DNA from 3 places in the Paraburkholderia sp. GAS38 genome. Region 1 is predicted to be linked to each of the others. Evidence: riboswitches for the same ligand, from Rfam matches in the RefSeq annotation. Region 1 holds a riboswitch; each other region holds the start of a gene.
The links. Region 1 has a riboswitch for ZMP and ZTP ahead of glyA (serine hydroxymethyltransferase). Riboswitches for the same ligand answer to the same signal wherever they lie in the genome.
Positions count from the first base shown of each region.

Region 2: linked by a shared signal. The riboswitch ahead of P3T42_RS27505 (tetrahydrofolate dehydrogenase/cyclohydrolase catalytic domain-containing protein) and the one ahead of glyA (serine hydroxymethyltransferase) in region 1 are both predicted to bind ZMP and ZTP.
Region 3: linked by a shared signal. The riboswitch ahead of P3T42_RS11555 (LysE family translocator) and the one ahead of glyA (serine hydroxymethyltransferase) in region 1 are both predicted to bind ZMP and ZTP.

Region 1 covers NZ_JBNDJO010000005.1:276,788-281,544, forward strand. Annotated here, with positions in the region: gene P3T42_RS14615 (type IV pilus modification PilV family protein) at 1-19, opposite strand, end outside; gene P3T42_RS14620 (GspH/FimT family pseudopilin) at 16-585, opposite strand; gene nrdR (transcriptional regulator NrdR) at 737-1,219, opposite strand; gene glyA (serine hydroxymethyltransferase) at 1,226-2,473, opposite strand; ZMP/ZTP riboswitch at 2,649-2,748, opposite strand; gene ydfG (bifunctional NADP-dependent 3-hydroxy acid dehydrogenase/3-hydroxypropionate dehydrogenase YdfG) at 3,119-3,865, shown strand; gene ybgC (tol-pal system-associated acyl-CoA thioesterase) at 3,923-4,402, shown strand; gene tolQ (protein TolQ) at 4,557-4,757, shown strand, end outside.
Region 2 covers NZ_JBNDJO010000013.1:228,582-233,338, reverse strand. Annotated here, with positions in the region: gene P3T42_RS27515 (hypothetical protein) at 1-840, shown strand, start outside; gene P3T42_RS27510 (ASCH domain-containing protein) at 932-1,393, shown strand; ZMP/ZTP riboswitch at 1,402-1,484, shown strand; gene P3T42_RS27505 (tetrahydrofolate dehydrogenase/cyclohydrolase catalytic domain-containing protein) at 1,675-2,550, shown strand; gene cysS (cysteine--tRNA ligase) at 2,775-4,175, shown strand; gene P3T42_RS27495 (HAD hydrolase-like protein) at 4,279-4,757, opposite strand, start outside.
Region 3 covers NZ_JBNDJO010000004.1:260,406-265,162, reverse strand. Annotated here, with positions in the region: gene P3T42_RS11570 (TetR/AcrR family transcriptional regulator) at 1-212, shown strand, start outside; gene P3T42_RS11565 (YodC family protein) at 917-1,195, shown strand; gene P3T42_RS11560 (GNAT family N-acetyltransferase) at 1,255-1,734, opposite strand; gene P3T42_RS11555 (LysE family translocator) at 1,737-2,369, opposite strand; ZMP/ZTP riboswitch at 2,421-2,517, opposite strand; gene P3T42_RS11550 (superinfection immunity protein) at 2,608-2,916, opposite strand; gene P3T42_RS11545 (M20 family metallopeptidase) at 3,154-4,617, shown strand; gene P3T42_RS11540 (malate/lactate/ureidoglycolate dehydrogenase) at 4,666-4,757, shown strand, end outside.

The DNA.
Region 1 (4,757 bases):
CGACTCGGATGGTTTTCATGACGTCGCTCCACAAGCACCGTCCGCAATGCGCGGCCGTCCGCCCGCAGCGATGCGGATGCAGCGCCGCCAAGGCTCGCCGCGCGTGACCTGCGAAGGCACATGCGGTGCGATGTCGAAGCTGCGAAAGCTGCCGATCAACTGCCCCGCGGGCGGTGTGAAGGTAAGGTTGGTCTGCGTCCCGGCAATACTCACTGCCGCGAGTTCGGTTTGCGCGCGCAATACCGTGGACATTCCACCGCGCTCGACCATCACCGCCCAGCCGCACGACCAGTCCGCGACTCCCACGCGGCACGCTTGCCCCGAGGCCAGACAGTGGCGCGCCGCATCGACGCGGCACACCGTCACGCGCACGCCGCGCCGAACCGCCTCGCTGCGGGCGTAGGACAGCGTCGACAGCAGCGCCCGGGCTCGTGCATCGACCTGATCGCGCATGCGCCAGGCAACCAGCGACGGCGTCGCCATCACCGCAGTGACAGCCAGAACGGCGACCACCACTAGCGTTTCGATCAACGTGAAACCGCGGCGACGCACACGCGGCAATTCGGCATCCTGCTTCATCTGCATTCCTTAGCTTCGAAAGAATGCAACCAATTTACTCAGGCAGGAGCGTGTCGACAATCGGCCGAACGGCCAGGTAGCGAGCGTGCGGCGTCACCGGCAACAATGTCGGCGTGACGCATACAGAAAGGGAATACCGATGCTATTACGAGAACAATCAGCGCTTACGGGGCGGCTTGGGCGGCGTGGCCGCACGGCGAAATTCTTCAATGACGTCTTCGAATTCAGACACGTCTTCGAAGCGGCGGTACACCGAGGCAAAACGGACGTAGGCAATCGTGTCGAGCTCGCGCAACTCGTTCATCACGAGTTCGCCAAGACGCTCACTGCGCACTTCGCGTTCGCCACTGCCCAGCAACTGATATTCGATGCGGGCGACCGCCGCGTCGACCGCGTCCGCAGCAACCGGGCGCTTTCTCAGCGCCAGTTGCATGCTCGCGACAATCTTGCGGCGATCGAATTCAGTGCGGCTGCCATCCTTCTTGACGACCGACGGCAACGCCAGCTCGACCCGCTCATACGTCGTGAAACGTTTGTCGCAGGCCGGGCAGCGGCGGCGCCGGCGAATCGCGGCGCCGTCCTCGGATACGCGGGAGTCCACGACCTGCGTATCGTCGTGCCGGCAGAAGGGGCAGCGCATCGTCGCTTACTTGTAGACCGGGAAGCGCTTGGTCAACTCGGAGACCTGCGTGCGGACGCGTTCGATCGTCGCGGCGTCTTCCGGGTTGTCCAGCACGTCGGCGATCAGGTTACCTACCTGCTCGGCTTCCTTCACGCCGAAACCGCGCGTGGTCATGGCAGGCGAGCCCAGGCGCACGCCGCTCGTGACAAACGGCTTTTCCGGATCGTTCGGGATCGCGTTCTTGTTGACCGTGATGTGCGCCGCGCCGAGCGCCGCTTCAGCGGCCTTGCCGGTGATGTGCTTCGCACGCAGGTCGACCAGCATCACGTGGCTTTCGGTGCGGCCCGAAACGATACGCAGACCGCGCTTGACAAGCGTTTCCGCCAGCACGCGAGCGTTATCCACGACCTTTTGCTGGTATTCCTTGAATTCAGGCGACAGCGCTTCCTTGAACGCAACAGCCTTACCGGCAATCACGTGCATCAGCGGACCACCCTGGATGCCCGGGAAGATAGCCGAGTTGATCTGCTTTTCGAACTCGGCCTTCATCAGGATCACGCCGCCGCGCGGACCGCGCAGGCTCTTGTGGGTGGTCGTGGTCACGAAGTCGGAGTGCGGCACCGGGTTCGGATAGACGCCCGCCGCAACGAGACCCGCGTAGTGCGCCATGTCCACCATGAAATAGGCGCCCACCGACTTCGCGATCTTCGACAGACGTTCGAAGTCGATGCGCAGCGCGAACGCCGACGCGCCCGCGACGATCAGCTTCGGCCTATGTTCCTGAGCGAGCTTTTCAGCGGCTTCGTAGTCGATATCTTCCGCTTCGTTCAGGCCGTAGCTGACGACGTTGAACCACTTGCCCGACATGTTCACGGGCGAGCCGTGCGTCAGGTGGCCGCCGTGGGCGAGGCTCATGCCCATGATGGTGTCGCCCGGCTTGAGCATGGCGAAGAACACACCCTGATTCGCCTGCGAACCCGAGTTCGGTTGCACGTTTGCGGCTTCGGCGCCGAACAGTTCCTTCACGCGGTCGATCGCGAGCTGCTCGACGATGTCCACGTACTCGCAACCGCCGTAGTAGCGCTTGCCCGGATAACCTTCGGCGTACTTGTTGGTGAGCTGCGAGCCTTGCGCAGCCATCACGGCCGGGCTCGTGTAGTTTTCCGACGCGATCAGTTCGATGTGATCTTCCTGACGGCGGTTTTCCTGCTCGATCGCCTTCCAGAGTTCGGGATCGACGTTGGCGATGGTGCTTTGGGCTCTATCAAACATACGGGTTCCGTTGAGTGTGTTCAGGTTGACCGGATCTCGCGCCGAATTTCGTGCAGAAAGCGTAGTGGGTACGCGGCGCTGCTGGCGGCTGGGCCAGCCCTGACGTGGCGGATGAAGATGGGCCGCACACGCGAGGCAGGACAGCCACCGGCGGCGCAGATGAATGCGCGCGGATCACGGCTGCCCAGGCGAACGGCAAAACGGCACCCTGCGCTTCACGGTGGGTCGCTCCACCTTGAACCTGTTTGGTTCTATCGCCAGTCACGCAGGGATGAGCGCGTTAGTGTATTGGAAGCGCCCCGAATAGGCAACCGCGTCTCCGCCAGGCTCACGGCCACGGCGCAAACCCCGTTCACGAGCGTCACAGCCGGTCGTCGCATCATCGGCGTCCCGCCCGGAATCGGAGAGGCAGCGGCTCTCGCCAGCCGGTCGCAAACATCTGATGAAAACGGCACACAGGCAGGAGCCGCCGGCGCCCTGCATGCCCACTCCGGTGCGCCCGATCCGGCCACGGTCCGCGCGCCGACCGTCCCCAGCCAGTCCGCCCGCCTGACGGTAGTCCGCTGGGACCAGGGTCATTCTTGCCGCAGCGCCGCAATGGAAGTAGGCTTGGCAACTTTCCCCCCTCCCGACCAGGAAACCGCAATGATCGTCTTCGTCACCGGGGCGTCCGCCGGATTCGGCGCCGCCATCGCCCGCACTTTCGTCAAGGGCGGCCATCGCGTCGTCGCCACCGCGCGCCGCAAGGATCGTTTGCAAGCGCTTGCCGACGAACTAGGCGAGGCCCTTCTGCCGTTCGAACTCGACGTGCGCGACAGCGCCGCCGTCGCGGCCGTGCCCGCCGCGCTGCCGGAAACGTTCGCCGCCATCGACGTGCTGGTCAACAACGCGGGCCTCGCGCTCGGCCTCGAGCCGGCGCAGCGAGCTAACCTCGACGACTGGCGAACCATGATCGACACCAACTGCACCGGACTCGTACAGGTCACCCACGCGCTGCTGCCGGGGATGGTCGAGCGCCAGCGCGGCCACGTGTTCAACCTCGGCTCAGCGGCCGCCAACTGGCCTTACGCGGGCGGCAACGTGTATGGCGCCACCAAGGCATTCGTGCGCCAGTTCAGCCTGAACCTGCGCGCCGATCTGGCCGGCACGCCGCTGCGCGTGACCGACGTCGAACCGGGCCTGTGCGGCGGCACGGAGTTCTCGAACGTACGCTTTCGCGGCGACGACCAGAAGGCTGCTAACGTCTACCAGAACGTGCAGCCGCTGACGGCCGAAGACATCGCCGACGCGATCTACTGGACCGCGACGCGCCCGGCACACGTCAACGTCAACACGATCGAACTGATGCCGGTTGCGCAGTCGTTCGCGGGGCTCTCGGTGCATCGCGGTTGAACGCCTTGAGCCGGAGCGCCGCCCCGAAAATAACGCCGGGGTGTGCGTTCCGGTAAAATGCGCCGCATGAATATGTCCCCCAGCGAGTCCGGCGCCGAAATCGGCTTCACCTGGCCAATTCGCGTGTACTACGAAGATACCGACGCCGGCGGCATCGTGTTCTACGCGAACTATTTGAAGTTTTTCGAGCGGGCGCGCACCGAATGGCTCCGCGCGTGCGGCGTCGAGCAGGATCGCCTCGCGGAAGAGACAGGTGCATTGTTCATCGTACGCAGCACTGCAGTCGACTATCGTGCGCCGGCCCGGCTTGACGATCTCGTGAAAATTGTCAGCCGCCCTGAACGAATTGGCCGCGCGTCGGTCGATTTCTCGCAGGAGGCCTGGCGTGACGGCACGCTGCTTGCTACCGGAAGCATTCGGGTCGGCTGTGTCGACCGGGTAGCGCTGCGTCCTGCCGCCATTCCAGCACAGGTTCTCGCCGCATTGCGGCGCGGGCCGAAGCTTACTGCGCCCAACGTGTCAACGGACAACGCCTGAACATCGTTGTTACGGGGCCAGTGAACTCGTATCGATCAAGCAACACAAAGCATGGTTCGGCCCGCGGTTTGCCGATGCTTCCGGTTTCCCCACGGAAAGCTTCGACGGACCTTGCAGCCGGACGCCCCCTTTCGGGACGTTACAGCGAACCTATATGAACACTACACAAGATCTATCGATCATTTCTCTCGTTCTTAATGCGAGCCTGCTGGCGCAGGCAGTGATGGCACTGTTGCTGTTGCTGTCGCTGCTGTCGTGGACGTTTATCTTCCGCAAGTGGTTTGCGATCCGCCGGGCGCGCGCGCAAACTGAACGCTTCGAACGCGATTTCTGGTCCGGTGGCGACCTGCAGGCG
Region 2 (4,757 bases), on a different contig from region 1:
GTTCCGCTCGGGCTGGGGAGTTACATCGACGGTGTGACCACGCATGGCTACTACAACGCCGGGACGTATCCGGCGCATCCGCCCGAACAGTACGACACGGACCCGAACCCCGCGAACGTCGCAAATGCACTGGATCAGCAGATGCGCTCGCTACGCGCCGAAATGCAGACGTTCAAGCCGAACATGCGCTTGTGGTCCACGGAGCTGGGCATCAGCTACGACGCGGGCGCGGCGTACGGTTCAAGCTATCCGCCCGCCAACGAACTGTACGGGCAAGCGGCGGTCGCGATACGTGCGCATCTCATCATCCTCGGTGAGGGGGCGCAGGTGACCTACTTCTTCTATGGCTCGGACTTTCCCGCGGAGGTCGGCGACGGCACGTTCTTCGACATCGTGGACGCGCAGGGTCAATACGGCGCCACCAATCTGAGCCCGAAACCCGAGGCGATGGCGATGGCGGCGCTGACTCGCGTGATCGACGGCACGCAGACACTCGGGCATCTCAACGGCTTGCCGTCGATGGTCTACGGCTATGCCTTCCAGCAGCTTAACGGCGGCTCTGTGATCACCGCGCTGTGGACGCACAACAATGCGGACTGGCCGACCTCGGCGGGCACCTATAGCTCGACCTACAGTACGACGTATGCGCTGAGCGTGGACTCGGCGGGGACGAGCGGCCATGTGACGGTGATCGACATGATGGGCAATCCGTCCTCGGTGGCGTATAGCAACGGCGTGGTGAACCTGACGCTGACGGAATCGCCGATTTACGTGGTGTCCTCCAATGCGACGGTGATGAAGAGCAATGTGACCGCGCCGGTGGGGTATACCGGACAGTAGCGATGGATGAGCGCGCGGTGAGTGTGCGATGGGACGCCGCGCCTTGAGGTAAGCTGCGAACGTTCCGTTACCCGCTTGCCAAAGCATCCAGATGAATCCAACGCCCGAGAGTCTTGTCGAAACGCTGTCGCAACGAGGCATCCAGGTTCCGGAGGGCCGACTCCGAATCGTCGGATTCGGCGATTCCGAGGCGCTCTCGGCCGAACTCATCGCGCTGATCCGCGAGGGGACCAAGCGCGGCACCTGCAGCATGCTGTGGTCGTGGGAGTTTGAGGGCGAGGACATTCCCGCGGTGGGCGACATCGGGATCGTGCTCGATTATGCCGATCGTCCGGTGATGATTCACCGCATCACGCGTGTCGAGATCGTGCCGTTCAACGAAGTGTCCGCCGAATTCGCCGCCAGTGAAGGCGAGGGCGATCGCTCGCTTGCGTATTGGCGCAAGGCGCACTGGGATTTCTTCTTGCGCGAGTGCGCGCAGATTGGCCGCACGATCGACGAAACCATGCCGCTTGTCTGCGAGACCTTTGAGGTGGTGGAGACGTGGGCGTGAGTTATCATATGGGCCTGCGCGACTGGCGAGAAAAGATGGATCACCATCGGGAAGCGTAGAGGCCGCACCGCCGTTCGCCTGGGCATCTTGATCGTTCTCTATGGAGACTTCCAATGACTGCCCTGATTGCTACTCTGACCGTTCCGCCAGCTTTTACATTCCCCTCTGCTGTACCTCTGTCGCGGGCATTCCCTCCTCCGCAGGGACTCGTACTTGCCCACCTTCGTTTTGATCTACTGCAACGTAGCGGCTTTGACACCGCAACGGCCGGGAGCTGAGCGATGAACCACCCTCTGACATGCCTGATCCTGGACGGCAAAGCGGTTGCAGCCCAGGGCGAACACGACCTGTCCGCACGCGTCGCCGCGCTCAAGGCAATCAACGGCGCACGCACGCCGATCCTGGCCACCATTCTGGTCGGCGACGATCCCGCTTCGGCCACTTATGTGCGGATGAAGGGCAACGCGTGCCGGCGCGTCGGCATGGACTCGCGCCTCGTCGCTTTGCCTGCCGGCAGCACCACGGACGAAGTCCTCGCCGAGATCGGCCGGCTCAACGCCGACCCAGACGTTCATGGGATCTTGTTGCAACACCCGGTGCCGGCTCAGGTCGACGAGCGCCGCTGCTTCGATCACATCTCGACCCTCAAGGATGTGGACGGCGTGACGAGTCACGGCTTTGGCCGGATGGCGCTCGGCGAGCCGGCGTTCGGCCCCGCCACGCCCACCGGCATCATGCGGCTACTGGCTCACTATGGGATCGAGCTTGCCGGCAAACGTGCGGTGGTGGTCGGGCGCAGCGCCATTCTGGGCAAGCCGATGGCGCTGATGCTGTCGAATGCAAACGCGACCGTCACCTTGTGTCATTCGAAGACCGTGAATCTCGAAGCGGAGGTGCGGCGCGCGGAAATTGTCGTGGGCGCAGTGGGCAAGCCGAAGTTCATTCCGAACCACTGGATCAGAGATGGCGCGGTCGTGATCGACGCCGGCTACCATCCAGGCGGCGTCGGCGATATTGATCTCGACGGACTGGCAAGCCGTTGCGCGGCGGTGACGCCCGTGCCCGGCGGCGTCGGACCGATGACGATTGCGACGCTTATCGCGCAGACCGTCGATGCCGCCGAGCAGGTTGCCCACCCCACCGGCCAAACCGATTGACCAAAAAATTAACGCGCGTTAGCATCGTCCCATGACCTTCGCTACCCGCTCACTCGTCTGCTTCATGCCTGCATGCTGTCAAAGCCTGCCAGCGGGAGCTTGCGTCTAGCGCGTCGCGTTACGTCACGTCCGAGCAAGTCCCGATGGCCACCTGTTGAAAAACCGGTGGCCTTTTTGTTTTTTGGGCATCCCTAACCCCCAACACTCAACCCACGGAAATGCCGATGTCTCTCGCCTTGTACGACACCTGGTCGCGCGCGCTGCGCCCGTTCACTGCTTTGCAACCCAGCCACGTGGGTCTGTACTGCTGCGGACCGACGGTGTACGACCATGCGCATATCGGCAATCTGCGCACCTACGTGTTCGAAGACGTGCTGCGGCGTGCGCTCGCGCTAAACGGCTACGAGGTGCGGCATGTCGTGAACATCACCGATGTCGGTCATCTCGTCTCCGATGCCGATGAAGGCGAAGACAAGATGGAGAAGGGCAGCCGACGCACGGGCGCATCGGCCTGGGAGATTGCCGAACGCTATACCCGCGCATTCATGAGCGACTGGCAAGCACTCAACCTGCTGGAACCCACCGTGTGGTGCCGCGCGACGGACCATATTGCGGAGCAGATCACCTTCATCGCCGAGCTGGAACGCAACGGCTACACATATCAGACCAACGACGGCGTGTACTTCGACACCAGTCGCCAGGACGACTACGGTTATCTGGCGCGCCTCGATCATGCGGGCTTGCAGGCCGGCAAGCGGGTGGCCGTCGGCGAGAAGCGGCGCGCGACCGACTTTGCGCTGTGGAAATTCAGCCCGCCCGACTCGACGCGGCAAATGGAATGGGACAGCCCATGGGGACGCGGTTTTCCGGGCTGGCATATCGAGTGCTCGGCGATGTCGGCCAAATACCTGAGTCCGTGGTTCGACATCCACTGCGGCGGCGAGGACCACATCGCCGTGCATCACAGCAACGAGATCGCACAGACGCAGGCTTGCCACGGCACGCGGCTTGCCAACTTCTGGATGCACGGTCATTTTCTGACGCTCGATGCCGCCAAGATGTCCAAGTCGGATGGCGACTTTCTGCGCCTGCAGAGTTTGACCGAGCGTGGGATCGATCCGCTGGCGTACCGCTATCTTTGCTTGAGCGCGCATTACCGGAGCAAGCTGCGTTTCAATCATGAGGCGCTCGATGCCGCGCAAGCTGCATTGGACAGACTGCGCAAAGCGTATGCGAGCTGGCCTGCGGGCGGTACGGTGGACGCGGGATTCGTTGCGCGCTTCAATGCCGAGGTCAATCAGGATCTGAATTTGCCGCGTGCGCTGGCGGTCGTGTGGGAGGTGGTGAGAAGCGATCTGCCGGTGGAGACGCGTCGGGCGACGGTCGAAGCCTTCGAACCGGTGCTTGGATTGCGGCTCGCCGATTGGCATGCAGAGGCGTTCGAGATTCCGGCGGATGTGGCCGTGCTGGCTCAACAGCGTGAGAGGGCTCGCGCTGCTAAGGACTGGGCCGAGTCAGACCGGCTGCGTGAGACGTTGAAGGCAGCGGGTTGGCAGGTTGAGGATGGTGTGGGCGGACAACGCTTGAGTCCGCTGGCCGGGACTGGGATCCAGGAGCGGAGTTGAAGCGATGCTCTACCGAGGCGCGGCTCAAGCTCACGCTCACGCTCACGCCTAGCCGCGCCCCTCTGCGCAACAACGCGGCAGCGGGTGTGCGCTAACGCTTACGCTAGGGAAGGTCAACGAGACCGGGTATCTCATCGACGCTCTCGAGTAGACGCAGTGGCGACTGATCCGCCAATTCCTTGCGCGAACCGTATCCCCATAGCACGCCGACTGAACCGATGCCATTCGCATGAGCGGCCAGCAGATCCACAGAGCGATCGCCGATCATCCTCGCCTGCGGATCGACAGCACCGTCGCTTAGCAAACGCGCGATTTGCTGTTGCTTCGTCACGCCGATATCGCCACCGCTAATAAAGCGAAAATGGTCGCGTATGCCGAACCGGTGCAAGATCTTGTCCGCGAAGTTTGCGAGCTTCGACGTGCAGATGCCCATGGGGATGCCCTGTTGCGCCAGCGCATCGAGTGCGGTGTCGATGCCAGGGTAGAGCGTATTTTCTGCGAAGCCGGTTTCGGCATAACGTTCGCGATACAGCAAGATCAACTGGCGGACCTCAGCTTCGGGCGCGCCGGTGACAACCCGGA
Region 3 (4,757 bases), on a different contig from region 1:
TCGGCTCGATCCAGCGCCGCATGGCCACGCTGCTTGCCGCGGCCGTGATTCGCGGCCAGGCGAGCGGGGCGTTCAGTTCGACGCTCGACGAAAAAGCGGTCAGCAATTTTCTGCTGTGCATTATCCAGGGCCTGCGTGTGCTCGGCCGGGTCGCTCACGAGGAGCGCGAGTTGACCGCCATCGTGGATATCGCGATGCGCGCGCTCGTCTAAATTTTTTTGCCTAATTGTTGAACAAATAGTCATGAATAGTGAGTGCGCCAAATCCACGCCGGCGGCCTTCGCTGCGCCCGGCCGGGTGGCGACCTGCGCCCCACGCCTATGCCCATGCCTTCCAGTACAGCCTCGCTATTAATGCGCTATTGATGCTGACATGCATCGGACCAAGCATCCTGTTGGTGCGGCATCAGCAACTCGCGGTGCGGCATGCCAGCTAAATCGTGATAACCCCGCACCATTCCCGGTATTGCACTGCACCGCATTAATGCAGCGCTCCCGCAGTACTGGAAATTCATGGGTGATTGGGCTGTTTATGGATGGTTTTGGCAATAATTGATCAGATAAAAACCATTCAAAGATTCAAATGGATTTCAATGTCTGACAAATTATCCTCCGGCATCTTTTACGCTGGGATATTAGCCGTCGCGTAAATTGTTCCCGCGTCAGGCGTCTGGGAGCGGGCCTGAAACCCCATGAAGGATAGGGGTTTCGCCGTATGAGCATTGTTTCACCCAGTGAGCCGATGACCGAATTCCGATTCCCGTCTGCATGAAAACGGTATCAATAAAAATCGCTTGCAGACGGTAAATTCGATTGTTAATCTTGGCAAACTTTAAAATCTTTTGCCAGCCACCTGTCTGAGACAATGGGTTAAAACACGCCAAGGCCACTTCAACGCTTTAGTCCCGGGGATTGATATGCTGACCGCCACCCTCGATACATTCGATACACCAATCGCGCCGCTGAATGTCGGCGATGTGGTTACGCTCAAGTCGGGCGGCCCGCGCATGACGGTCACCTACTTTGGGCCCGTTGCGTTGACGGCGGGTGACTGGGTGGTTTGCCAATGGTTCGACGAGCATGGCGAACTGCGCCAGGAGATGTTCGAGCAGGAGCACGTCCGGCTCGAACCGCGCTCCATCCCGCCAGGCTCAGTCCACGTGGGCCGTTTCGCGCGCGTTGCCCGTCCCGGCTGACATGCGCCGCTCATTCAGCCGCTCGTGCTTGTGCTCGTGCGGCTCACCCGCTTGAGGTCTCACGCCGCCGGGGGCGCGTCTACGGCTTTGGCCATTTCGGTGGTCGGTGCCCAGCCGAGTCCCGCGTAAAGCGGCCGCCCCTTCTCCGTGGCGTGCAGGATCGCATACGGCAAACCCCGCTCGCTAAACGCCACCTCCGCCCGGTCCATCAGCGCGCGTGCTATGCCGCGCTGCCGGTGGCTCGGCTCCACATACACGTTCAGCACGTAGCCACGCCGGTCCTGTTCCGGGTGCAGCGGATGCGGCGGCCAGTCGATTGCCATCAGGCCGATGCCGGCCACCGGCGTGTCGCCGTCGAGCGTGATAAAGCCGAAATACGAACCGTCGGCGAGGCGCGGCTGCAGCCAGCTCCGAAAGGCCGGCGTCATCTGGTCGAGGACGGCCGGCTCGCGGCCGGCCTCACGGAACATCTCATAGCGGTGGCGGCAAATCAGGTCGAGGTCGCCGGCCAGCAGTGGGCGCGTGTGCAGCGTGCCCATGCTTACCGCCGCGCTTCGGTGGCCATGCGCACGGCGAGGCCGGCGAGCACGGTGCCCATCAGCCAGCGCTGCACGAGGATCCACGCGGGCCGCCTGGCGAGAAACACCGCAATCGAACCGGCCATGAGCGCGACCATCGAGTTGACGGTCAGGCTGAGCGCAATCTGCAGCGTCCCCAGCACCAGCGACTGCTCCAGCACATGACCGTGTTGCGGATCGATGAACTGCGGCAGCAGCGACAGATACAGCACCGCAATTTTCGGGTTCAGCAGGTTCGTGACGAAACCCATGGCAAACAGTTTGCGCGGGCTATCGGCCGGCAGGTCGCGCACCTGAAACGGCGAGCGGCCGCCCGGTTTGACGGCTTGCCACGCGAGCCACAGCATATAGAGCGCGCCGCCGAAGCGCAGCGCGTCGTATGCGAACGGCACGGCGAGCAGCAGGGCGGTGATGCCGAGCGCGGCGCTCAACATATAGAAGACGAAGCCGAGCGCCACGCCGCCGAGCGAAATCAGGCCCGCGGTGCGGCCCTGGCAGATCGAGCGCGAGACGAGGTAGAGCATGTTCGGGCCGGGCGTCAGCGCCATTCCGAGCGAGACGAGACCGAAGGTGAGCAGCTTGGCGAGTTCAGGCATGGCGGGGCTCCTTGGAGATTGATGCGGCCGATGTGGCTAAGACAACTGAGGCAGCAATACCCAGGCGCGCGGCGGTTCGCGAGATTGATGTCGCGGTCCGCGTTTCCCGATGGTGATCCATCTTCAAGCGCCAGTTGCGCGGACCGGACGATTATTCCACGCCCGGCGCGAAGCGGGCAAATCGAAGCGCTCATGGGCGACGCCTGCGCGTGCCGCGCGCTTGACGCGCCAGCCGCGCTTACCGGTCGCTCTTGTTGCGGTTCGCGCGGTTCTGCACGCGCTGGATCAGCATCACGGAAAAGCTGCGCATGCGGACCACGCGGCGCGTTTGCTCCACCTCGCTCGCGACGTCCTTCGGTGGGTTGGGCTGCAGCGCCCAATAGAGCGCCGCGAGCCAGCCGAAGCCGGTCCAGCCGAGGCATGCGTTGAACAGGGCGAGCGTCAGCAGATCATGACGTTTGCGCCGGTCGGCGAGAATGGCCGGCAGGAAGTACAACCCCAATGCAATGACTGCGGCTACGGCTTGAACGACCGTGCTGGCGCCCATCGCGGTTCCTCCAGGCGTAAGCGGATTCTTTCAATTGTCGCTCGAATGAGCAATTTGCGCAGTAATGGATGTGCTTTGGATAGGCTTTATTGCGAATCCCAACAGGGTGGACGCCACGCATGGCCTCGGCAGCGCCATGCTGCAGCGCCGCGCGACGGCTTGGCCGAATGGGGGACTTCAGGCCGGCACTGTTGAGGTCTATCATGTGCGTTTTGACCGACCGACCGGACAGCCAACATGATTTCCGACGACACCACCCAGCAAGCCAGGCAGATCAACCACGACACGCTACGCGAGTTTGTCGAGCGCAAGTGGAACGACGAGATCGTGCCGGCGCTGACGGACTATATTGCCGTGCCGGCCAAAAGCCCGGGCTTCGACGCGGACTGGGCCAGGCACGGCTTTATCGACCGCGTGGTGACGGACGCCGCGCAGTGGGCGGAGCAACAGCCGGTCAAAGGCCTGAAGCTGGAAGTAATTCGCCTGCCGGGCCGCACGCCGGTCATCTTCTTCGAGACACCGGCTACGCGCTCGGGCAGTACCGAGACCATCGTGCTGTACGGCCACCTCGACAAGCAGCCTGAATTCGACGGCTGGCGCAACGACCTCGGCCCGTGGACCCCCAAACTCGAAGACGGCAAGCTGTACGGCCGCGGCGGCGCGGATGACGGCTACGCCATCTACGCGAGCCTCACGGCCCTCGCCGCGCTCGACGCACAAGGCGTGGAACGGCCGCGCTGTGTCGGCCTGATCGAAACCTGCGAGGAGTCGGGCAGCTACGATCTGCTGCCGTATGTCGACGCGCTACGCGAGCGGCTCGGCAAAGTGGGGTTGGTGGTGTGCCTCGACTCGGGCGCGGGCAATTACGACCAGTTGTGGCTGACCACCTCGCTGCGCGGTCTGGTGTCGGGCGACCTCGAAGTGCATGTGCTCGACGAAGGCATTCACTCGGGCGGCTATGGCGGCATCACGCCGTCGAGCTTCCGCATCATGCGGCAACTGTTCGACCGTCTTGAAGACGCGTCGAACGGTAATCTGCTGCCAAAGGGTTTCCATGCTCCGATCCCGGCCGACCGTCTGCGCGAAGCAGAGGCGACCGCCCATATTCTGGGTGACGACGTCTGGAAGAAAATCCCCTGGGCATGCGGCCAGGACGGCCGTCAGGTGCTGCCCACCACCACCGATCCGAAAGAGGCGCTGCTCAACTCGACGTGGCGTCCGTCGCTATCGGTGACGGGCGCGGCCGGTTTGCCGGCTATCGCCGATGCCGGCAATGTGCTGCGTCCGCGTACCGCGTTCAAGCTGTCGTTGCGCCTGCCGCCGCTTCTCGATGCAGTCAAGGCGGTTGCGGAGCTGAAAGCGTTGCTCGAGTTCGATCCGCCGTACAACGCCAAGGTCACCTTCAAGCCGGACGCCGGCGCGGCCACCGGCTGGAGTGCGCCGGAGCTGGCGCCGTGGCTCGCAACGGCTCTCAACGACGCATCGCGTCAGCATTACGGCGCGGACTGTGCGTACATGGGGCAGGGCGGCACGATCCCGCTGATGAATGTGCTCAAGGAGGGTTTCCCGCATTCGCAGTTCATGGTGTGCGGCGTGCTTGGACCGAAGTCGAACGCGCACGGCCCGAACGAGTTCCTGCACGTGCCGTATGGCAAGAAGCTGACGGCGGCGGTTGCCGACGTGATCGCCGCGGCGCCTTGAACGGAAGGCGGTGCCGAACCTCAACCTGCTTGCTCACCGATACTGCGAATGAACGAACCTCGCGCTGCCTATCCGTCGCCGCTCAGCATTCCATCCGCAACGCTGCACGACTATGTGCGGGCCATCTGGGAGCAAGCCGG